Teredinibacter purpureus: one gene and its partners. The protein of the gene in region 1 interacts with the protein of each later gene in a pairwise test. Links are inferred from orthologs where the notes say so. Each region holds a gene or a part of one and is shown on either strand. Other genes may lie near its edges.

Region 1 (10,417 bases):
CGAGCCGAAGCGCTCTGGCGGTTGGCGGTTGTTTGTGGCAATTGCGGATGTTTCTCATTATGTTCAGCCTGATTCTGCGTTGGATCGAGAAGCTCAGTTGCGTGGAAACTCGGTGTATTTCCCTGACTTTGTTGTGCCCATGCTGCCGGAAGTGCTATCCAATGCGTTGTGCTCGTTGAACCCCAAGGTCGATCGTCTTTGCATGGTATGTGAAATGACCATTAGCGGAGCCGGTCGTATTAGTGGATATACGTTTTACGAAGCGGTTATGTATTCCCATGCGCGCTTGACCTACAACCAGGTAGGGCAGGTACTTGAGGCTCAGGGCGAGTCGGGTAGTGTTATACGCCAGCAGTATCACGATCTGTTGCCTCAGCTTGATGAATTGTACGCGCTTTATAAAGTGTTACGTACAGCCCGCGAGGCGCGCGGAGCGATTGATTTTGAGACGCGCGAAACACGAATTTTATTTGATGATGAACGTAAAATTAGCCGGATAGTCCCGACTGATCGCAATGATGCCCACAAAGTTATCGAAGAGTGCATGTTGGCGGCGAATGTATGTTCAGCACGCTTTCTAGGCGCATTGGGCCTGCCAGGCCTTTACCGGGTGCATGAGCCGCCGAAGCCAGAAAAACTGGAGAAGGTGTACGCCTATTTGGCAGAGTTGGGTTTGTCTATGCGCTGGGGTGAGAAAGTTACACCGCAAGAATATCAAGAAGTGATGGCTGCAATTGTGGGGCGGCCAGACCAAAATATTATCCAAACCGTTTTGTTGCGCAGTATGAATCAAGCGGTCTATCAGCCAGAAAATAAGGGGCATTTTGGCCTGGCTTACCCGGCTTATACCCATTTCACATCCCCCATACGGCGTTATCCCGATTTACTTGTGCATCGCGCTATTCGTAAGGTCGTGCGCTCCAAAGTTGAGACAGTGCGCGTTAAGCGACACCCAAAGGCCAAAGTATTGGCAGCGAAAAATATCTACCCCTATACCGAAGCTGATATGGCAGCCTTTGGTGAGCAGTGCTCGTTAACGGAGCGTCGTGCCGATGATGCCACGCGTGATGTGGTGAGTTGGTTGAAGTGCGAATTTCTCAAAGATCGTGTGGGTGAAGAGTTTGTTGGCGTAGTGAGTGCCGTTACGGCGTTTGGTTTATTTATTGAGTTAAATGATATTTTTATTGAGGGCTTGGTGCATATTACCGGCCTGCCACAAGATTATTATAATTTCGATGCGGCGCATCATCGGTTGGTGGGAGAGCGAACAGGGCAGGCTTTTCGTTTGGGGGATGAACTCGCTGTACAGGTTGTGCGGGTTGATTTGGATGAGCGAAAAATTGACTTTGAGCTTGCGGGTATAGTGCCGCGTAAAAAGAAGAAAACGAAGAAATCGCCAAAAGTAAATCCGGTAGCAGGTTCTGCTATACAGGATAAGGGGCGGCAGTCTGATGGTCGTGCGCTACGTAAGCGTGTTGGGAGCGAGGGCTCGGCTGATCACACTAGGCAAGAGATAAACTCACAGGTAAAGCCGGCGGGCAAGGCGAAGCCTAAGCCTAAGCCCAATACAAAGCCCAAACCTAAAGCTAAGTCGAAAGTAAAAAAGAAAGTGCCTGCCGGTAAAAAACACGCGAAAAAAGTAAAAGCATCTACCGAGAAAGCCCCTTTAAAAGCGGCAGTAAAGCGAAAACGTAAGCACAAGTCTAAGTCCAATGCTAAATCTAGCGCTAAGCCTAAGTAACAAGAAAATTTTTTATTATGAAAACAGAAACTATATTTGGCATTCATGCCGTGCAGTCTTTATTAAATAGCGCCCCAAAACGAATCACTGAGCTGCTTATTGTGAAGGATAGGCACGATCAACGTATTAAAAAGGTCCTTGCGGCGGCAACAAGTTATCAGGTGAAGGTGCGTATTGTTGATAAGCGTGATTTGGATGCGCTGTGCGAAGGTACGCACCAGGGGGTTGTTGCGTATGCGATTCCCGGTAGAACCTATGATGAAAAAGACTTGCTCGATCTAATTGAAAGTAGCGAGACGGACCCGCTCATATTAATTCTCGATGGCGTTACGGACCCTCATAATTTGGGAGCCTGCATTCGTTCCGCGGACGCTGCGGGTGTGCATGCCGTTGTAGTACCTAAAGATAATTCAGCGGGTTTAAACGAAACTGCACGCAAGGTTGCCTGTGGCGCGGCTGAGACTGTGCCATTGGTGGTAGTGACAAACCTTGCTCGAGCAATGAAAAAAATACAGGAAAAGGGCGTATGGATAGCCGGAGCCGCAGGCGAGGCCGACGTCGATATCTATTCTGCGAACCTTACGGGGCCGCGAGCCATTGTGATGGGAGCTGAGGGCGATGGTATGCGTCGCTTAACACGAGAAACTTGCGATGATTTGGTGAAAATCCCTATGGCTGGCAGTGTATCGAGCTTAAATGTCTCGGTGGCAACTGGTGTGGTGCTTTTTGAGGTTGTTCGTCAGCGTAGCTTATAAAATGTGGCGGTGCAGGCTCGGCTTCCCGTAGTGTGGCGTGCGCGCGAAATATCCTCTACTTGCAAAATTATGTGCATACCCGTAAAATCCGCGCCCCAAACCCGCCTTACAGCTTTTTTAAGCGTAAGGCGATACTCCTTGCTTCACTACATTTTTGGCCTTGCTTAGGCTGGTAGGAAGCATTAACCCGTAAGGAGCAAAAATGCGTCATTACGAAATTGTGTTCCTGGTCCACCCTGACCAGAGCGAACAGGTGCCCGGTATGATCGAGCGCTATACTGCGACCGTTAAAGATAGCGGCGGCAGCGTACATCGCCTCGAAGACTGGGGTCGCCGTCAATTGGCTTACTCCATCAACAAAATTCACAAAGCTCACTATGTTTTGATGAACGTTGAATGTACCGATGAAGCCCTTGAAGAGCTTACCACTAACTTCCGTTATAACGATGCTGTGTTGCGAAACATGGTTGTTCGTTGCGACGAAGCGGTGACTGAAGAATCTCCAATCCAGAAAGCTGAGCTAGAGAATCGTGAGCGTAAAAATCGCGCTGAGCGTCGTGCCGCTGAAGCTGCATCTGTAGTAGAAGCCTCGGCCGCAGCTGCAGCCGCAACTAAAACCGAAGAAGCGCCTGCAGCAGCAGAAGCGCCTTCTGAAGAAGCTAAAGGTGAGGAGGAATAATCATGGCTCGTTTTTTCCGTCGTCGTAAGTTTTGCCGTTTCACCGCTGAAGGCGTGAAGCAAATTGACTACAAAGATTTAGACACCTTAAAAGCTTATGTTTCAGAGACTGGCAAAATTGTGCCTAGCCGTATTACTGGAACTAAAGCTCGATATCAGCGTCAGCTGGCTACCGCTGTTAAGCGTGCCCGCTTTTTGGCTTTGTTGCCGTACACTGATTCACACGAGTAATCGAACGAACAAAAGGGTTATAACGCGATGATGCGAACGCTTGCCGAGTTTGTTTTACGCGGGCGCTTTCAAGCAATGGTTATAGCCCTAGTGGGAAGCCTGTTCCCGCTATTAGCATTATTAACGCCAGTGGCCGTAGGGTTGGTGACGTTAAGAAAAGGCTGGCAAGAAGGCGCATTAGTTGTCGGTGGGGTTTCCCTCGCTGTTGTCGCCGTTATAGCAGTGCAAGATCTAGGTGCATTTGCGGTATATCTCAGTGTTGGCGCCATTTTGGTTGCTTATGTTGTGGCAACGGTGTTGCGCTATACCGCGTCTTGGCCCGCAGCACTAAGCGCAATGGTTGCGTTTAGTTTTCTAGTATCGATTTTGGCTTCGGTCACAGTGAGCAACCCCTCTGAAGGTTTATTGGGTTTGTATCAGTCGGTGTTAGATTCGCAGCCAAAGGAAACGCGCGAGCAGTGGGTGACCGTTGTGCGCGAGTTAGATGGCCAGCTTATCGTGGGTGGTATAGCGTTTTCGTTTGCTGTTTACGCATTGTTTGGTGTTTTAATCGCCCGCTGGTGGCAAGCCTTACTGTTTAACCCTGGTGGTTTGCGGGAAGAGTTTCATCAGCTGCGTTTGAATATACATCTCGCTGCGGCTTGTTGTATTGGCTTTTGCTACTGCGAATGGCAGGGTGATAGCTACTTGTACTGGCAGTTGCTAATAGTATTGCCCTTGTTGATGGCCGGCTTGGCGTTATGTCACTGGTTTGTAGCAAGGTTGAAATGGAGTGTTGGCGCGTTAGTTGGGCTGTATTTTAGTTTGGTGTTATTTCCGCCAATACTCTTGCTCGCGCTGCTGCTTGGCTTTTCAGATGTTTGGCTTGATTACAGAAAGCGATTTAATTTGATGCAGCAATAGTGTTGCTGCAGAAACTTTAGAGGAAAGCGAGATGGATGTTATTCTGCTCGAAAAAGTAGGTAAGTTAGGTACCGTAGGCGACAAAGTTACCGTTAAAGCCGGTTTTGGTCGTAACTATTTGGTTCCTCAGGGTAAAGCGATTTCTGCTTCTGCTAGGAACGTTGCTGATTTCGAAGCACGTCGTGCAGAGTTGGAAGCTGCTGCTGCCGACCGTAGAACAAGTGCTGAAGGTCGTGCGAAGCTTCTCGAAGAAAAAGGCGAGTTTAGTATCGTTGCGAAAGCAGGTGATGAAGGTAAATTGTTTGGCTCTATCGGTGCGCGCGATATTGCTGAAGTGATTACTGCTGCTGGCGTAAAAGTCTCTAAGTCTGAGGTTAAGTTGCCTCAGGGTACTTTGCGTGAAATAGGTGAGTTCGACGTTGATGTTCAGTTGCACGTTGATTTAACTCACACTATTAAGCTGGTTGTTTCGGCAGAGTAATGCTTTAACTGGCTGGTGATACAGCCGGTAAGACGCTACAGTACAGGCGTAGTTCGAGGCTGGTTTTTCCGGTGCTCGTCTACGCCTTTTTGCGTTTGCGCGCAGTTAATTAAGAGTATTTAAGTTAAATTTTCGATTATGCCTGAATTAGAAACCCAACAGTTGTCTGATCGTGGACGCTCCGCTAGTAGTGGTGCCATGCCAGAGGGTGGGCCCCTGCCACACTCAATGGAGGCTGAACAGTCCGTTTTGGGCGGGCTAATGCAGGATATGAGTAACTTTGACGCGGTTGCTGAAAATTTAGCTGAAACGGATTTTTTCAAATCCAGCCATCGCAATATTTACCGTGCAATGGTTTTGTTGATCGATAAAGATCAGCCTATTGATGTTATTACCCTTTCTGAATTTCTCTCCCAAACGGATGAACTCGAAGCTTCTGGTGGTTTCGACTATCTGACAGATCTCGCCACAAATGTGCCGAGCAGCGCCAATGTGGTGGCTTACGCGCGAATCGTGCGTGAACGAGCGACATTGCGTCAGTTGATCGCGGCGGCAACCGAAATTAGCCGGGCGAGTTACAACCCTGCTGGCCTCGCTTCCGATGACCTTCTTCAGCTAGCCGAGCGAAAAGTATTACAGATTGCAGAAGAGCGCCCGAAAGAAGGGGGCTTTGAAGATGTTAATTCGTTGCTGAAAAAAACAGCCGCTAAAATTGATGAATTATTTAATTCCGACTCAGATATTACCGGCCTTTCTACAGGATTGACGGAACTCGACGAGCGAACGTCGGGCTGGCAGAGCGGTGAGCTTATCATTCTTGCCGCTCGCCCCTCTATGGGGAAAACCGCTTTAGCCCTCAATTTTGTTGAAGCGGCGTTGTTTACGCAAGAACGCCCAGTATTGGTCTTTAGCTTAGAGATGCCTGCGGACTCCTTAGTGATGCGTATGCTTTCGTCTGTTGGTCGTATTGATCAAGGCGCGTTACGCAATGGCAATTTAAGTGATGAAGATTTGCCTAAGCTCGAAGCTGCATTTCGTAAAATGAAAGATAAAAAGCTGTTTATCGACGATACGGCAGGCCTCTCCCCCAACGAGGTGCGGGCACGTACACGTCGTATCGCGCGTGAGCATGGTAACCCTGCCATGATCATGGTCGATTATCTTCAGCTCATGCAGATCAGTGGGTTTACAGAAGGGCGAACGCAGGAGATTTCAGAGATTTCCCGTTCGATGAAGGCGCTAGCGAAGGAGTATGAATGTCCTGTTATTGCGCTTTCTCAGTTGAACCGAGGCGTGGAGCAACGCCCGAATAAGCGCCCAATGAACTCTGATTTACGTGAATCCGGTGCTATCGAGCAGGATGCGGACGTCATTTTATTTATCTACCGCGATGAGTATTACAACGAAGAAAGTAATGATAAGGGAATGGCAGAGCTGATCGTGGGTAAGCAGCGAAACGGCGAAGTGGGTACAAGTAGAGCAGCGTTCGTTGGGAAGTACACTCGTTTTGATAACCTCGCGCCAGAATATTTTTCCCAGCACGACTAGTTAGGTATAACGGCTTTCATGCAAATTTTTCATCATATCAATAGTATTCGATCAGCGTTAGAAGCGGCTCGTATCGACAACAAAACGGTTGCTTTTGTCCCTACGATGGGAAATCTACATGCCGCGCATTTAGCGTTGGTGAAGCAAGCACAATCGCTTTGCGATGTCGTAGTCGTAAGCATATTCGTGAATCGCCTCCAGTTTGGTCTAAATGAGGATTGGGATAAATACCCTAGAACGTTAGAAGAGGACAGCCATAAGTTACGGGGCATTGGCTGCGACTTTTTGTTTTGTCCGGATGAGCATGAAATATACCCCAACGGAATGGATGAGCAGACACGTGTGATCGTGCCGTCTATGGCTAATGTACTTTGTGGTGCGAGTAGACCGGGGCACTTCGAAGGCGTAACGACCGTGGTGACCAAGTTGTTCAATATAGTTCAGCCCGATACAGCGATATTTGGTATTAAGGATTACCAGCAGTTAGCTATAATACGACGCATGGCAGAAGACCTGTGTATTCCCGTAAAAATAATTGCGGGCGATATTATTCGCGAAGCTGATGGCTTGGCAATGAGTTCTAGAAATGGGTTTATATCGGCGCAAGAGCGCCCACATGCGAACCAGCTGAATCGGTCGCTTCAGTGGGTATTACAGAAAGTAGTGGAAGGTGAGCGAGATTTTCTTCGCTTGGAACATGAAGCAAAAGAACAAATTAATGTGGCCGGATTTAAGCCTGACTATTTTACTATCTGTAATAGTAAAACGTTGGAGCCTGCTGCAGATGATGATTTAAATATCACCATATTGGGCGCAATGTACACACAACGCGCAAGACTTATCGATAACATGTCCATAGAGTTGGACTGTATTAAATAGAAAAAAGTAGAGGCAATTTTATGCAAATTACGCTGTTAAAAGGTAAGTTGCACATGGCCTGTGTGACCCAGGCTGAACTCTGGTACGACGGTTCTTGTGCAATTGATGCAGATTTAGTGGCGCTCGCGGGCTTGCGTGAATTTGAGCGTATCGATATTTACAATGTGGATAATGGCGAACGTTTTTCGACCTATGTCATTTTGGCTGAATCGGGCTCTAAAACAATATCTATGAACGGTGCTGCGGCTCGTAGAGTTCAAGTTGGTGATCGTATTATTATTGCGGCGTACGGCCAAATGAGTGAAGGCGAAGCCGAAAATTTTAAACCGCGCCTCGTTTACCTAAAGCAAGACAATTCCGTGGATCGCACTAGCAACACAATTGCGGTACAGGTCGAATAGCCTGCAGCGTTAAGTGTTTAATTGGGTGGCGCTTGGCTTGTTGCGGGTGGTGTTCGAATAGATCTCTAGCGTCATAGCGCTGGTTGGGTTTTCCTTGGTCATGATTGTGATAGCCGCAGTGTAAAGCAGCGGCATTCTCCATTGCTGTTTTATGCGCTTTATTTTTATCCTATAGCAATGCCTGCGGGCTACGTTAAATTTTTTTGTCCCATCTCAACCAAAGTCGAATTCCTCTCTGGGCCCGCTGTCTGCTAATGTGGAAACACGTTATCATTCATCCGTTTGATGCTCTGTGGCGACCTATCGTCAGAGCGTCGCCTCAATAATAATACTAATTTGAAGTCTGCTGTGAAGCAACTTTACCTATGGAGTCGAGACATGTCAGACAACAATCTGTACCCCGTTCCTGAAGCCTTCGCTGCTTCTGCACATATCAATAAAGAAAAATATGATGAAATGTATGCGCAGTCGATAAACGACCCGGCCGAGTTTTGGGCGCAACAAGCAGAAGATTTTTTAAAGTGGGATAAAAAGTGGTCCAGTGTTCGTGAATTTGATTTTCGTAAGGGTGAAGCAACATGGTTTAGAGATGGCAAATTAAATGTCAGTACTAACTGTGTTGACCGACATTTAGCCACGCGTGCCGATCAGGTCGCGATTATTTGGGAAGGGGATGATCCTACCGTAGATTTAAAAATCACTTACAAAGAGCTTCACGAAAAAGTTTCTAAACTCGGTAATGTTTTGAAAGCTCGTGGCGTGAAGAAGGGCGATCGTGTTTGTATCTATCTGCCCATGATTCCTGAAGCAGCCTACGCAATGTTGGCCTGCGCAAGAATCGGTGCTGTTCATTCTATTGTTTTTGGTGGTTTTTCACCCGAGGCATTAAAAGACCGTATTCAAGATTCTGACTGTAAGGTTGTTATTACGTCAGACGAGGGCTTGCGGGGTGGCCGAGCAGTGCCATTAAAGGCCAATGCAGACAAAGCCGTAAGCCAGTGCCCTAATGTCAGTACGTTGCTGGTTGTTAAACGTACTGGTGGCGAGGTGGCTTGGAACCCAGTGCGTGACGTATGGTACCACGAGCAAATGGCTGAAGTGGGTGCTGATTGCCCTCCCGAACCTATGGATTCAGAAGATCCGTTGTTTATTCTTTATACCTCAGGCTCTACAGGCAAGCCAAAAGGGGTTTTACATACAACGGGCGGTTACTTGCTACAAGCGGCAATGACCCATAAATATGTCTTTGATTATCAGGAAGGCGAGGTCTATTGGTGTACCGCAGATGTGGGATGGGTAACAGGGCATTCCTATATCGTATACGGCCCTCTGACCAATGGCGCAACAACCTTAATGTTTGAAGGTGTACCTACTTACCCAACGGCTGCGCGTTGCTGGGAAGTGTGCGATAAGCACAACGTTGCGAGCTTTTACACAGCGCCTACCGCGATCAGGGCCTTGATGGGCCAAGGCGATGATTTTGTAAAGAGCACTTCACGGCAATCGCTACGCATCTTAGGCACAGTGGGCGAGCCCATTAACCCAGAAGCTTGGGAGTGGTACTACAACGTGATTGGTGACGGTCGTTGCCCCATCATGGATACGTGGTGGCAAACCGAAACTGGCGCGCACATGCTAACGCCTCTTCCAGGTGCAACGGCACTTAAGCCAGGCTCGGCCACGTTGCCGTTCTTTGGGGTTGAACCTGTATTATTGGATTCAGACGGAAAAGAAATTGATGGCGTTGGTGCCGGTAGTTTGGCGATTAAAGCGTCTTGGCCTAGCCAAATTCGATCGATTTACGGCGATCATGATCGAATGATTCAAACCTACTTCACGACTTTTCCTGGCTACTATTTTACCGGCGACGGAGCACGTCGCGACGCAGACGGTTACTACTGGATTACCGGCCGCGTTGACGATGTTATTAACGTTTCGGGTCACCGAATGGGTACCGCTGAAGTTGAAGGTGCGTTAGCCCTACATGACAAAGTGGCTGAAGCGGCTGTCGTTGGCTTTCCACATAGTATCAAAGGGCAGGGTATTTATGCCTACGTGACGTTGATGACAGGGGAGAAGCCTAGCGATGCGCTGAAGAAAGAGCTCGTGGCCATGTGTGTCAAAGAAATTGGCCCTATTGCTAAGCCAGACGAAATCCAGTGGGCGCCAGGCTTACCGAAAACACGATCGGGTAAGATCATGCGCCGTATATTACGTAAAATAGCCGCAAACGAAGTGGATGAATTGGGTGATACCTCAACATTGGCCGATCCGAGTGTTGTGGATGATCTGATCGAAAATCGCTTAACAAAATAGTTAAGCTTAAACCCATTGCGATAGCCTCGCGCTTACCCGCCAACTGCTAAAGCGGTTGGCGGGGCTTTCTTTAATCCCGTTCACTGACTGTTGTCCCGCACAAAACTGAGTGCTTGGACGATCACGCTACCCACGGCAATAGTCGTTGGGGCCAAACAATTCCTTACCTTATATTCCTTATGTCCTCTTTCTCGATAGGCGGTCTACTGGTGTCCCTACGAACTCGCCGTTTGGGTCCTGTTTGGCTGTGTCTTCCACCGTCCGACCTGTTTAGAGCGTATGTTTGTTTCGGCAAATGGTCAGCGGTGCCGTACTAATTTTACGTCGCCTGCGTTAAACTCCCGATCTAATTGAACGACGCGCTGCCTGCGCCATAGGAGACTCTCTTGAAAATTGAAAACGACTGTGTGGTATCTATCCATTACACCCTTACTGACGAGCAAGGAGAGGTGCTGGATTCCTCTATTGATGCGGAACCGCTGAA
Region 2 (3,077 bases), 1.5 Mb from region 1 along the record:
CTTCGGCCCTAACAGGGGATGCGGCTCGGGCTTATCGGTTCGCAATACAAGAAGGTGTGAGGGTTGTCGAGGTGCAAGACTGGTCGAGCGCTTTCTTACAGGAACACACCGATATCATTGTTGATGCACTCCTTGGCACAGGCTTAAAGGGAGAGCTTCGAGCAGAGGTTAAGGCGGCAATAGACGCTATTAATGGGATGGGGGTACCGGTTGTAGCTGTTGATATGCCATCGGGCCTAAACGGCGATACCGGTGGCACTTTGAGCGCTGTGATTGCGGCGACTTTAACGGTTACGTTTGTGGCCTGTAAGCCGGGTCTGCTAACGGGCCGGGGGCCTCAGTTGTGCGGGGAGGTGGTTTTTGATGATTTGGGCCTCAGCAAAGAAGGCAGCCAAGATGCGTTACAGGCCGCATGGTCTACCATTCAGGCCGACTGCCAAAGGGTGACTATCCACTCGACTAAGCTTCTACTGCAGGCTAGACCTGCCGATGCCCATAAAGGAATGTTTGGCCACGTGCTTGTGATTGGTGGCGACACGGGGTACGGCGGTGCTGTGACTCTCACGGCAGAAGCCTGTGCGCGTTCTGGAGCGGGGTTAACCAGTGTTGCGACACAACCAATCCATGTGAACGCTATTTTATCGCGCGTACCAGAAGCGATGGTTACCGGTGTTGCATCGGGTCAGGCATTGGAGCCGTTAATGGCTTTCCCTAGTGTTGTGGCGGTAGGGCCGGGGTTGGGGCAGTCACCATGGTCTGAACAAATGTTGCAGCAAGCCGTGCAGGCAGATTTACCTCTAGTTGTTGACGCAGACGGCTTGAATATTATGGCGCAAGGGCGAGTGTTGCCGAACGCGTATCGCGATAATTGGGTGCTAACGCCTCACCCTGGTGAAGCCGCCAGATTGCTTGGTTGTAGTGTTGAGGTAATACAGAATAATCGATTTTTAGCTGTGAGTGAGCTGCAAAAACGTTACGGGGGGGTTGTAGTATTAAAAGGAGCCGGTACGGTAATAACCGATGGCCACCAGCTTTATCTTGCGGATGTGGGAAACCCCGGTATGGCATCGGGTGGGATGGGCGACGTTTTAGCCGGCGTTATAGCGGCGTTAATGGCTCAGGGGCTTACGGCTCTCGACGCGGCTTGCCTTGCCGTTTGTGTGCATGGTGACGCAGCCGATTTAGCGGCCGAAGAGGGTGGTGAAAGAGGTTTGTTGGCGTCGGATTTAATCCCCTATATTCGAGAGTTATTAAATTAATGTCTGGTATTTCAATATCTGCGTCGATAATCTTTGACGCTTCTTTGGTCGATGAGGCTGCGACGGTAGCCGTTGGAAGGTTATTCGGCGCGCATCTGCGCGGCGGCGCTATTATCAATTTAGACGGTGTACTTGGTGCGGGTAAAACTACCTTCTGCCGTGGTATTCTCAATGCGTTTGGTTATTCAGGTGCGGTTAAGAGCCCAACTTATACTCTGGTCGAGCCGTATGAATTTGAAGATGCTTCGGTTTTTCATTTTGATTTGTATCGTTTGGGTGACCCTGAAGAATTGGAATACATGGGGATACGGGACTATTTCCAGACGCATGCCATTTGTTTAATCGAGTGGCCGACAAGAGGAGAAGGTTTTTTGCCCGCGCCAGATCTAACGGCCACCTTTACGCCGCAGGGCGAGGGCAGAGCGTTGAGTGTGTGTGCCCACACCGCACGCGGCATAAAAATCGTGCAGAGTATGGGTTAAAATAACAATACATGAGGGCGCTGAAGTGGTGCTGTTGAATACGCTGAAAGTGGAATGTGTGCCTTGGGCGCTATTGGCGTTTGTTCAGCTGCTGTTTCTATTAAGTTCTTCGGCTATGGCCGCTAATATCGATAGTGTGCGATTGTGGCGAGCGCCGGATCATACGCGATTAGTATTTGACTTAAGCGCAGCGGTAGAACACTCGGTTTTTCGGCTTAAAGAGCCTGACCGAATTGTAGTCGATATTGCAGGTTCTACGAGCAAGGTGTTGTCGAAGGATATCGATCTTTCGTCAACACCCATTAAACAGTTGCGCTTTGGTAAACACAGTAACAACTTGCGGGTTGTCTTGGATCTTAGTACTGACGTTAAGCCGCGTACGTTTATACTGGCGAAACATGGAGAAAAACCTGACCGTTTGGTTGTTGATCTTTATGATGCGAAAACCGAAACGGTTAAAACGGTTGAACAAGTTGTTACTACTTACAGTGGACGACGCGATATTATTGTAGCGATTGACGCCGGGCACGGTGGGGAAGATCCCGGCGCATTGGGCCCTAAAAAAATCTACGAAAAAGACATTGTTTACAAAATCAGCCAGCAGTTAGAGCGCATGGTAAATGCGCAACCCGGCTATAAAGCGCACATGGTGCGTTCTGGGGATTACTACATTCCGCTGCGTGAACGCCGAAATAAAGCGAGGAGTGTGCGAGCGGATGTTTTTATTTCTATTCATGCCGATGCGTTTAAAAACCCTAAGGCGCAAGGGGCATCGGTGTTTGCATTGTCTCGCCGTGGTGCAACCTCTGAAACGGCACGATTCTTAGCATCAAAAGAAAATGAAGCCGACTTAATTGGTGGTGTAGGCGGCGTTGACCTCGAAAACATTGACGATACGTTAGCGGGTGTACTTGTCGATTTATCGATGACAGCTTCGCTAGCTAATAGTTTAGACGTGGGCGATCGCGTATTGAAAGAGGTGGGTAAAATTACGCGATTACACAAACCACATGTAGAGCAGGCTGGTTTTGCTGTGCTTAAGTCCCCTGATGTGCCTTCTATTCTGGTCGAAACGGGTTTTATCTCCAACCCTGGAGAGGCTAAAAAACTCAATACTTTTGCTCATAGAAAAAAGCTCGCTACGGCCATATTTAATGGCGTTAAGTCCTATTTTTATGAAACCCCTCCCGCAGGCTCTTTTGTGGCTTGGGAAAAAAATGGTGGTTCTAATAGCGTTGTACAGCATACGATTACTCGAGGCGACACGCTAACGGCGTTGGCAAATCGGTATAATGTGAGCGTTGCGAAGATCAAAACGGTTAATAATTTGACCGGT
Region 3 (10,291 bases), 1.5 Mb from region 1 along the record:
ACCTGCAATATCGACTACAATTCGGTCAGGCTCTTTAAGCCGAAAAACCGAGTGTTCTACCGCTGCGCTTAAGTCAAATACTAATCGCGTATGATCCGGCGCTCGCCACAATCGCACACTATCGATATTAGCGGCCATAGCCGAAGAACTTAATAGAAACAGCAGCTGAACAAACGCCAATAGCGCCCAAGGCACACATTCCACTTTCAGCGTATTCAACAGCACCACTTCAGCGCCCTCATGTATTGTTATTTTAACCCATACTCTGCACGATTTTTATGCCGCGTGCGGTGTGGGCACACACACTCAACGCTCTGCCCTCGCCCTGCGGCGTAAAGGTGGCCGTTAGATCTGGCGCGGGCAAAAAACCTTCTCCTCTTGTCGGCCACTCGATTAAACAAATGGCATGCGTCTGGAAATAGTCCCGTATCCCCATGTATTCCAATTCTTCAGGGTCACCCAAACGATACAAATCAAAATGAAAAACCGAAGCATCTTCAAATTCATACGGCTCGACCAGAGTATAAGTTGGGCTCTTAACCGCACCTGAATAACCAAACGCATTGAGAATACCACGGCAGAAGGTAGTTTTACCCGCACCAAGTACACCGTCTAAATTGATAATAGCGCCGCCGCGCAGATGCGCGCCGAATAACCTTCCAACGGCTACCGTCGCAGCCTCATCGACCAAAGAAGCGTCAAAGATTATCGACGCAGATATTGAAATACCAGACATTAATTTAATAACTCTCGAATATAGGGGATTAAATCCGACGCCAACAAACCTCTTTCACCACCCTCTTCGGCCGCTAAATCGGCTGCGTCACCATGCACACAAACGGCAAGGCAAGCCGCGTCGAGAGCCGTAAGCCCCTGAGCCATTAACGCCGCTATAACGCCGGCTAAAACGTCGCCCATCCCACCCGATGCCATACCGGGGTTTCCCACATCCGCAAGATAAAGCTGGTGGCCATCGGTTATTACCGTACCGGCTCCTTTTAATACTACAACCCCCCCGTAACGTTTTTGCAGCTCACTCACAGCTAAAAATCGATTATTCTGTATTACCTCAACACTACAACCAAGCAATCTGGCGGCTTCACCAGGGTGAGGCGTTAGCACCCAATTATCGCGATACGCGTTCGGCAACACTCGCCCTTGCGCCATAATATTCAAGCCGTCTGCGTCAACAACTAGAGGTAAATCTGCCTGCACGGCTTGCTGCAACATTTGTTCAGACCATGGTGACTGCCCCAACCCCGGCCCTACCGCCACAACACTAGGGAAAGCCATTAACGGCTCCAATGCCTGACCCGATGCAACACCGGTAACCATCGCTTCTGGTACGCGCGATAAAATAGCGTTCACATGGATTGGTTGTGTCGCAACACTGGTTAACCCCGCTCCAGAACGCGCACAGGCTTCTGCCGTGAGAGTCACAGCACCGCCGTACCCCGTGTCGCCACCAATCACAAGCACGTGGCCAAACATTCCTTTATGGGCATCGGCAGGTCTAGCCTGCAGTAGAAGCTTAGTCGAGTGGATAGTCACCCTTTGGCAGTCGGCCTGAATGGTAGACCATGCGGCCTGTAACGCATCTTGGCTGCCTTCTTTGCTGAGGCCCAAATCATCAAAAACCACCTCCCCGCACAACTGAGGCCCCCGGCCCGTTAGCAGACCCGGCTTACAGGCCACAAACGTAACCGTTAAAGTCGCCGCAATCACAGCGCTCAAAGTGCCACCGGTATCGCCGTTTAGGCCCGATGGCATATCAACAGCTACAACCGGTACCCCCATCCCATTAATAGCGTCTATTGCCGCCTTAACCTCTGCTCGAAGCTCTCCCTTTAAGCCTGTGCCAAGGAGTGCATCAACAATGATATCGGTGTGTTCCTGTAAGAAAGCGCTCGACCAGTCTTGCACCTCGACAACCCTCACACCTTCTTGTATTGCGAACCGATAAGCCCGAGCCGCATCCCCTGTTAGGGCCGAAGGAGAGCATAGCGATAAAACCGCTACATCCATTTCCCTACGCATTGCCAGCGCAGCCATAACATAACCGTCGCCGCCATTATTACCACTGCCGCAAACGATTCGTACCGACTCGGCGTTAGGCCACCGCTGAATTAACGCATCGAAAGCAACGCGGCCTGCGCGCTTCATCAGTTGAATACTTGCGATACCCGTAACATCGATCGCGAGTTCTTCTAGTTGGCGCACGTGTTCAGCGCGAAAAAGTTGGTCGGGCAGTGTAAAATCACTCATAGCAAGTTCGGCTCAATTAGTGTGGCCGAAATTATACGGAATGTTGGCCATACTCCCAAAGCCAATTCGCACACTCAATCGAACTGAATCATTATGCAAGGCTATAACCCTACCCCAGAACAGATGCTCGCACTCGCCGCGCTAGCCGAAAAAATCCAACTCTGGGCGCGAGAGCTAGGTTTTCAGCAAATAGGCATATCCGACGGCAATCTTTCGAGCGAAGCTGAGCGACTAGAAGAGTGGCTCGACGAAGGGTACAACGGCACAATGGCCTGGATGGCCGAACGGCAAGAGATGCGTAAGCAACCAGAAAAGTTGCACGAAGGCACCCGCTGTATTATTTCCGCTCGAATGGACTATCTCCCCGATAGCACAGAACAGATCAAAATCTTAAAATCTCCTGAAAAAGCGTACATCTCTCGATACGCATTAGGGCGAGATTATCACAAGTTGATTCGAAAACGTCTCGCCAAAGTGGCCGAAAAAATTAACGCTGAAGCGTGTATTATTTTTCCCGACCAACCGGCACATCAACGACCTTTCGTCGATAGCGCGCCAGTTCTAGAGCGTCCGCTTGCCGAAAAAGCCGGCCTTGGATGGGTAGGCAAACACACACTACTCATTAACCAGTATGCGGGAAGCTGGTTTTTCCTAGGTGAAATATTCACCGATCTGCCGTTCCCCACTAATACGTTTACTGCCGAAAATAAATGCGGCGATTGCGAAGCCTGCCTTAAAGTTTGCCCAACCGCCGCATTCCCCAAGCCCTATCAGCTTGACGCACGCCGATGCATTGCCTACCTAACCATCGAAAACAAAGGGCCAATCCCTCAAGAGTACCGCGCGGTAATGGGCAACCGCGTATTTGGTTGTGATGACTGCCAAGCCATTTGCCCATGGAATAAGTACGCACAACCTAGCGGCGAAAAAGATTTTCAACCACGGCACGGCCTAGCCAACAGCGATTTACTAACGCTTTTCTTATGGAATGAAGACACGTTTTTAAAAAATACCGAAGGCTCGGCAATTCGCCGCATTGGCTTTGAAGGCTGGCAGCGTAACCTCGCGATAGGCCTTGGCAACGCACCGCACTCAAACGAGATTATTCAAGCGCTACGCAGCCAAAAAAATACTGCCAGCACATTAGTTGCCGAACACATCGACTGGGCTTTGGCGCAACAACTCAACCCGCAGCGCAAACGACCACGAAAATTACAGCGTTAGACTTTTTTGACAGGATAGGAGAACGCAGCTAACACGCACGCCCCACTCACCGCGACCGCTAAAATCACAGCTAAAGTCACCGCGCTCATATGATTGTCGATAAGCACACCAAACAACAATGGCGATAATGAGGTAGACCAAACACCAAATGACGATGTCATTGAACGAATACTACCTAACCTCCCAGTTCCGTATACTTCCGCCCATAACGCTCCAGTAATGGGACCGCTACAACCAATCGACATACCCAGTAACGCCAACATAACGCCTGCGACAACCGGCCCCTCTAAAAAGGCAACGGCAAGCATCGCCAATAATAAGGGCAGATTATAAAAAGGCAGCAATCGAGCAGCGCTGTAGCGATCGACCAATAAGCCTGCAACCAGAGATGCAAGCCAATGCACAACACCATAAACAACAAAGCTTGCCGCAAATACGTCCATTGACCATTGCTTTTCAAACAAAAAGAACGATTGATGTATGAAAATACCCGTCACCACAAACGGTGCGGCAATCACAGCAGGCAACACTCGCCAGAAACGTCCATCGGATAATACTGCGCCTCGGCCTTGATCCTCTGCTTGCTCACTTGCATCGCGTACAACAGGCGAAAACTCATACCCTCTGCGCTTTGCGCTAGACAGTAAAAAGTAGCTCAACGGCAAAAATACGATAGCAATAAAAATTACAATAACAATCCAACTATTTTGCCAACCCCAATACGAGATAAGCAACGTAGCGGCAAGCGGTAGTAATATTTCACCAACAGGCACGCCAGAAGCCGCTACACTAATTGCCTTACCTCTATGACCCGAAAAACAACGCGCCATGGTGGTAACACCGGTATGCGGTAACAAACCTTGGCCACACAACCTCACCATAAAAAATGCACACCCCAACCACCAAATATTGTCGCTAATCACAAACAGCAAACAACCAAACATCAAACCAAAGGCCACAAAACTGGTAAAGCGCATGAGCGGCCATCGATCAATATACCCTCCTACCAACATTAAACTCGTTCCTGCAAGCAATGTAGCGACGGAATACACCAATCCATAACGCGAGGCCGAAAGCTCTAGCGACTGTTGAATGCTAGCGCCGTAAGTGCCGAGAAAAAATGATTGCCCAAAATTGCCCATAAACACGGCAAGAAAACCAAAAGCCAGCAAAAACTTACCCTTCACAAAAAATTGATTATTGGTGTGCACGAAATACCTCGCCCCTGCAGGATTTGAAGAGGCGGGCATTATATAGAAGAAAGGAGAGCGCTATAGCGGAAACGAAGAAAATTATGCTGGGTCGTTAATGCGCGATAAAATATAGCTAGTGCCGTAGTTCAAGCATTGACTTCATATTAATCGAACCGTCACTCTCCAGTACGCCGTACTGACTTTGATCGGCATTCACAACAACAACAACAGCATCTTGAAATAACGGCCGTCGAACAAAGGCCAACTGCCAACCAAAGCTTTCCATATTGCGCAGCGACATCACTTGGTCATCGTTAATGTACTCAGCCACATTCATGGGAATTGGCTTACTTTGGTCCCTGCGCTCACGTCGACTTTCAGGTTCGGCCACAGCAGCCGTTACCGATGAGAGGTCAGACTCGACTACAGAATATAAAGGTACAGATGAATCGGGAAATTGCATAGGTCTCATTCCTTCGAGCTAGTAACAATGAAGCTCGTAACAATAAAATAACCGCCAAAAAAACCGATTACCCAGCCTCAATAACATCAATGTCGAAGATTGAGATTAATCGTTAAGTCGGTTTGTTACTTTAAGCTTCGTCCTGATATGCAAGCTTGTCAAAAACCTGCTTGCGCTAAAAACCTCCTTTATAAGACCAAGGAAGAATATGGAATAACAGGTGCAATGATACACCTGAAGGAAAGAATAAAAGCGGCAATAGATGACAGTGCTTAGACCAACTTTTAAGCAAGCACTTTAACTTGCAGAAGGAAAAGATCTATAGATAAAAGAACGCGTCAACGGTATGACGCGTAATTATCTATTGGCGAATAAAATGTTCGCGATAGTGCTTTAGTTCCGCGATTGATTCACGAATATCGTCTAGCGCTAGGTGAGAACCTTGCTTGGTAAACCCGTCAAGAACGTGGGGCTGCCAACGAGACGCCAACTCTTTTAACGTGCTTACATCAATGTTGCGATAGTGAAAATAATTCGCTAATCGCGGCATAAAACGTTGTAAAAATCGCCGGTCTTGCCCGATCGAATTACCGCACATTGGCGACTTTCCTTCAGGCACCCAGCCTGCGAGAAAATCCAACGTTGCCTGTTCAGCCGCGGACGTAGAAACCTCGCTCGCTTTCACCCGTTGCGTTAATCCTGAATGCCCATGCTGCGTGGTACACCACTCATCCATTTGATTCATTACCGCATCAGGCTGATAAATGGCCATAACGGGCCCTTCAGCAAGCGTATTGAGGTTCGCATCAGTAACAACTGTAGCTATTTCGATGATGACATCATGCTCAGGAATCAATCCGGTCATCTCCAGATCAATCCAAATAAGGTTGTTTTCGCTGTTAGCCATAGTTTTTTCCATTACAATGCAACTTCCGAATTCTAGCAGCTCGAAGAGGAAGTTCCCATTAGCAGGCACACCCCCCGACCCTCACACCTCATATCTCTGCGTGTTCGTGAGCCAAATGATCAGACAGGCTCCACGATAACACGCTCCCTATTGGCCACTCATGACCAAGCGTAAGCTAAGCCAGCAGCAATCTCGACGAATCGAAGAAAACCAAAAGAAACGCCGAAAGAATGCTGACAACGAAGGCCGTTCTAGCGCGCCCGAGCAACACGGAACGGTTATAACCCGCTACGGAAAGCAAGCGGATATCGAGACCGCAGATGGCACTCTATGGCGCTGCTATCTGCGTGCAAACTTGGGGGAAATCGTTACGGGCGACAACGTTATCTGGCAGCAAGAGGACGATAATTGCGGTGTTGTCGTTTCTGTAATGCAAAGCCGTAACCGCCTACAAAGGCCCGATAGCTACGGAAAAATGCGCGATGTTGCCGCCAATATCGATCAAGTACTTATCACGCTAGCCGTAGAACCCGAGCCTCACGCAGGGCTTATTGATCGCTACCTCGTAGTCGCCGAAAATTTAGACGTAAAACCGGTATTACTTCTCAATAAGGCCGATTTACTCGGCGAGCCTGAGAGCTGCTCTATTCAACAACTGCTACATCAGTATAAATTACTCGGTTACGACGTTGTGCTTGCGTCTTCGAAAAGCGAACACGGGCTAGATACCCTAAAAGTACATTTACGCAACGTCACCAGTATTTTCGCGGGACAATCTGGCGTCGGTAAATCGTCCATTATTCAACTGTTACTGCCCAACGAAGATATTAAAATTGGAGAGCTTTCAGAACAAATTGCTAAAGGCCGGCATACCACGACCCATTCTAGGCTCTATCACTTCCCTGACGGCGGCAATTGTATCGATTCACCAGGTATTCGTGATTTTGGGCTATGGCACATGAACGTGGACGATGTTATTCACGGTTTTATAGAGCTTCGTCAACGTGCGGGGCATTGTAAATTCAGAGATTGCAGGCACCAACAGGAGCCTGGATGCGCCATTACCTCAGCGCAACAAGACGGGATTATATCCGCCGAACGTTATGAGAGCTTTTGTCGCATCATTAACACCTTAAATGACGTCGATATAAAACCATCGCTATAGCCTTACCACGATCTCTCGCACATGCTTCTCCACAAGGATCTTTATGCTCAACCCGCTTTTGCCGCCCGTTATAGAACCGGTTGAACTCCACCAGTATCTAGACGCTAGAGCCAGCGCTCTGGCTTACAACACACAAGCCTTACCGCCCATTTGTATTATTGATTTAAGCTCCGAGCAATCTTATCGCGCTGGCCACATACCTAACGCCGTCTATCTTCCCCCAACCGCGCTACTATCAGGTCGCCCGCCTGCGCCAGGTAAAATACCGCCGTTAGCGCAACTAGAGCAGGTTTTTGGCTATTTAGGCCTTACCTCAAATACACATTTTATTGTTTATGACGATGAAGGTGGTGGCTGGGCAGGCCGATTCATTTGGACATTAGACGTGATTGGGCACCCACACTATTCCTACGTGAATGGAGGATTATTGGCCTGGAAGAAGAACGCTCTAGCAGTGGAACAACACGAGCATAGAGCCTCCGCCACATCACCCGCCCTCAATATTCACTCAGGCGTTATCGCCGAAATTCCCGATATTCTGGCGGAGCTGAACAACAACAATGCCCGTATTTGGGATGCTCGCTCTCCAGAAGAGTTTCGCGGCGAAAAAGTTTTTGCACGTAAAGGTGGTCACATTCCCGGTGCCATTAATTGTGAATGGACACAATTAATGGCACCGCAAAACGGCCACCGAATACGAAGCGATGCAGAACACTATTTGCAATCAGTAGGCTTAACAAAAAAGCACTCGATTATTACGCATTGCCAGTCTCATCACCGCTCGGGTTTTACCTATTTGGTTGGTAAACTACTCGGTTTTAACATTAAGGCCTATCACGGCTCTTGGGCTGAATGGGGCAACCATCCAAACACACCGGTTGAGGAAACAACGCTGTGAAATCTTTTTTATTTGTACTGCTGCAATACATACTCCCCCATCACTTGCTCTCGCGCATTGTAGGGTGGTTTGCCAGCACCGAAATCACGTGGATAAAAAACCTATTCATCCAGCGTTTTGCTGCAAATTTTGATGTCAATATGGCCGAGGCCGCGCAGGAAAGCCTTCTCGAGTATAAAAGTTTTAACGCATTTTTTTGCCGAGCCTTAAAGCCCGAAGCACGACCACTGGAGGAAGAAGAAAATGCTTTATTATGCCCCGCTGACGGCGCTATTAGCCAAGCAGGCACTATTAACGGCAATACAATTTTCCAAGCAAAAGGAAAATCATTTTCGACCACAGCATTACTGGGGGGTGACGAAACTTTGGCTAAAAAGTTTGAAAATGGCCAGTATTGCACCGTATATTTATCCCCAAAAGATTATCACCGCGTACACATGCCCATAAGCGGCACCCTCACCGATATGATCCATGTTCCCGGCGCACTCTTCTCCGTCAACCCAACGACCGTGAACAACGTAGACAACCTTTTCGCGCGCAATGAACGCGTTGTATCCATCTTCGAAACGGACGTTGGGCCCGTTGCTGTAGTACTCGTAGGCGCAATGATCGTTGCCTCTATCGAAACAGTATGGGCTGGCGAAATCGCGCCTCGAGGCAATAAAGTGACACGCCAGCAGTACGGCGAACACCCCCCTATTTCACTTACCCGCGGTAGCGAGATGGGGCGATTTAAACTAGGTTCAACCGCCGTGTTATTGATGCCCGAAAACAGTACCAACTGGCTTGAACGTATGACCCCTGGGCGCACCGTCAAAATGGGAGAGCCCTTGGCTACGATAAAAAAACGTCATTAAGCAGGATGCGGGTCGCCAAATTGACAATAAAATACTATCGTCGGCTTTGGTAGGCACTCATCTTTGACTCTGAGCGACCCGATCTATGAATAATTCTGCGAGCACCCCTACGCATAAGCGCTTTCAGCGCATGTGCGCGGCAATTGAATATTTGCGCCTTCACTTTCGCTCGCAACCTAGCGTTGCGAACATAGCACAACAGCTCAACATGAGTTCAGACCACCTTCATCATTTATTTAAGCAGTGGGTTGGCATAAGCCCTAAACAGTTTTTACAGTGCGTCACCGTAGAAAACGCTAAACCAATACTTGCTGAACAGCACTCCTGCATTGAAACGAGCAACGCACTAGGTTTGTCCAGTAGTAGCCGCCTCCACGACCACCTTGTATCACTAGAAGCTGTCACACCAGGGGATATCAAAGCCCGCGGGGAAGGATTAACGTTTTACTTTGGAGAAGGAAATACGCCACTGGGTATTGCTCGACTATGTTGGACCAAACGAGGTATTCACAGCTTAAAGTTTACACGTTATGACGGTGCTGAGCGCGACAACAAACACCTTCGACAACAATGGTCTGCAGCTCGTTGGGAAGAACAACCTACCGAGGCACAACAGTGGTTGAATAGGATATTTTCAAAACCGAGCGTGAAAAACGGAACGCTGAAACTATACGTGCAAGGCACCAACTTTCAAATAGCCGTTTGGCGAGCCCTGCTCAATATACCGCAGGGCACGACGCTTTGTTATGGTGAAGTAGCGGTTAAAGTAGGTAACCCAAACGCCAGCCGAGCGGCAGGCACCGCCATTGGCAAAAATCCCGTTGCAGTGCTTATACCGTGTCATCGAGTGATACGGGAGAGCGGGTTGTTAGGAGGGTATAGATGGGGCTTGGATAAAAAAACCTTACTCCTAGCAAAAGAGTTGTTAATACCATAAAGGTTAAAAGCCCGGTAGCTTTAACCCTGAACGCTTAAACAACCCCAGCAGGCCTTTGCCTTGCTTGCGTTGAATGTATTTATCGCGAATACCGGCCACATCTATGTCATAAGCGCCCGGCTGTAAATCTTGCAAAATTTCAATACGCTGTATTTCAGACGGATGGTACTTACCGGAATCTAATTTTGCTTGTTTATCGCGCTCTTCTGCCGCTAAATTAACTAATTCGGGCGCACGCAATAGTTGCTTGTAAGCATCTAGAACGACCATTACGACAGGCTTCAAACGTCGATCAAAATTTTGCTCAACCACAACACCCACTTCGCCCGTAGACAATTCAACTAATGTGCCTGTTGGGTATAAACCAATCGCCCGAATAAAT

What was found.
Region 2: the proteins of rlmB (region 1) and tsaE interact in binary tests that used the Escherichia coli proteins (3 or more experiments, as listed by UniProt). The link is inferred for Teredinibacter purpureus from one-to-one orthologs.
Region 3: the proteins of rlmB (region 1) and H5647_RS07015 interact in binary tests that used the Escherichia coli proteins (3 or more experiments, as listed by UniProt). The link is inferred for Teredinibacter purpureus from one-to-one orthologs.

What each region holds. Positions count from the first base shown.
Region 1 is NZ_CP060092.1:115,912-126,328, reverse strand. What follows is about bases 644-3,627. They hold rlmB (23S rRNA (guanosine(2251)-2'-O)-methyltransferase RlmB), read left to right. Parts: upstream 644-1,758; coding sequence 1,759-2,496; downstream 2,497-3,627. Other genes in these bases: H5647_RS00435 (YybS family protein), read left to right, coding at 3,433-3,627; rpsR (30S ribosomal protein S18), read left to right, coding at 3,178-3,405; rpsF (30S ribosomal protein S6), read left to right, coding at 2,699-3,175; rnr (ribonuclease R), read left to right, coding at 644-1,741. Outside these bases: more of rnr, read left to right, coding at 1-643; more of H5647_RS00435, read left to right, coding at 3,628-4,308; rplI (50S ribosomal protein L9), read left to right, coding at 4,340-4,789; dnaB (replicative DNA helicase), read left to right, coding at 4,988-6,337; panC (pantoate--beta-alanine ligase), read left to right, coding at 6,356-7,216; panD (aspartate 1-decarboxylase), read left to right, coding at 7,237-7,617; acs (acetate--CoA ligase), read left to right, coding at 7,996-9,933; H5647_RS00405 (FKBP-type peptidyl-prolyl cis-trans isomerase), read left to right, coding at 10,320-10,417. UniProt on the Escherichia coli protein: Specifically methylates the ribose of guanosine 2251 in 23S rRNA.
Region 2 is NZ_CP060092.1:1,577,222-1,580,298, forward strand. Bases 1-2,999 are described here. They hold tsaE (tRNA (adenosine(37)-N6)-threonylcarbamoyltransferase complex ATPase subunit type 1 TsaE), read left to right. Parts: upstream 1-1,258; coding sequence 1,259-1,741; downstream 1,742-2,999. Other genes in these bases: H5647_RS07015 (bifunctional ADP-dependent NAD(P)H-hydrate dehydratase/NAD(P)H-hydrate epimerase), read left to right, coding at 1-1,259; H5647_RS07025 (N-acetylmuramoyl-L-alanine amidase), read left to right, coding at 1,857-2,999. Also shown: more of H5647_RS07025, read left to right, coding at 3,000-3,077. UniProt on the Escherichia coli protein: Required for the formation of a threonylcarbamoyl group on adenosine at position 37 (t(6)A37) in tRNAs that read codons beginning with adenine.
Region 3 is NZ_CP060092.1:1,568,925-1,579,215, reverse strand. Bases 1-2,858 are described here. They hold H5647_RS07015 (bifunctional ADP-dependent NAD(P)H-hydrate dehydratase/NAD(P)H-hydrate epimerase), read right to left. Parts: upstream 2,266-2,858; coding sequence 736-2,265; downstream 1-735. Other genes in these bases: queG (tRNA epoxyqueuosine(34) reductase QueG), read left to right, coding at 2,359-2,858; tsaE (tRNA (adenosine(37)-N6)-threonylcarbamoyltransferase complex ATPase subunit type 1 TsaE), read right to left, coding at 254-736; H5647_RS07025 (N-acetylmuramoyl-L-alanine amidase), read right to left, coding at 1-138. In the rest of the region: more of queG, read left to right, coding at 2,859-3,489; H5647_RS07005 (MFS transporter), read right to left, coding at 3,486-4,700; H5647_RS07000 (hypothetical protein), read right to left, coding at 4,816-5,145; orn (oligoribonuclease), read right to left, coding at 5,507-6,052; small ribosomal subunit biogenesis GTPase RsgA, read left to right, coding at 6,213-7,217; H5647_RS06985 (rhodanese-like domain-containing protein), read left to right, coding at 7,261-8,115; asd (archaetidylserine decarboxylase), read left to right, coding at 8,112-8,972; H5647_RS06975 (methylated-DNA--[protein]-cysteine S-methyltransferase), read left to right, coding at 9,058-9,909; H5647_RS06970 (HD-GYP domain-containing protein), read right to left, coding at 9,913-10,291. UniProt on the Escherichia coli protein: Bifunctional enzyme that catalyzes the epimerization of the S- and R-forms of NAD(P)HX and the dehydration of the S-form of NAD(P)HX at the expense of ADP, which is converted to AMP.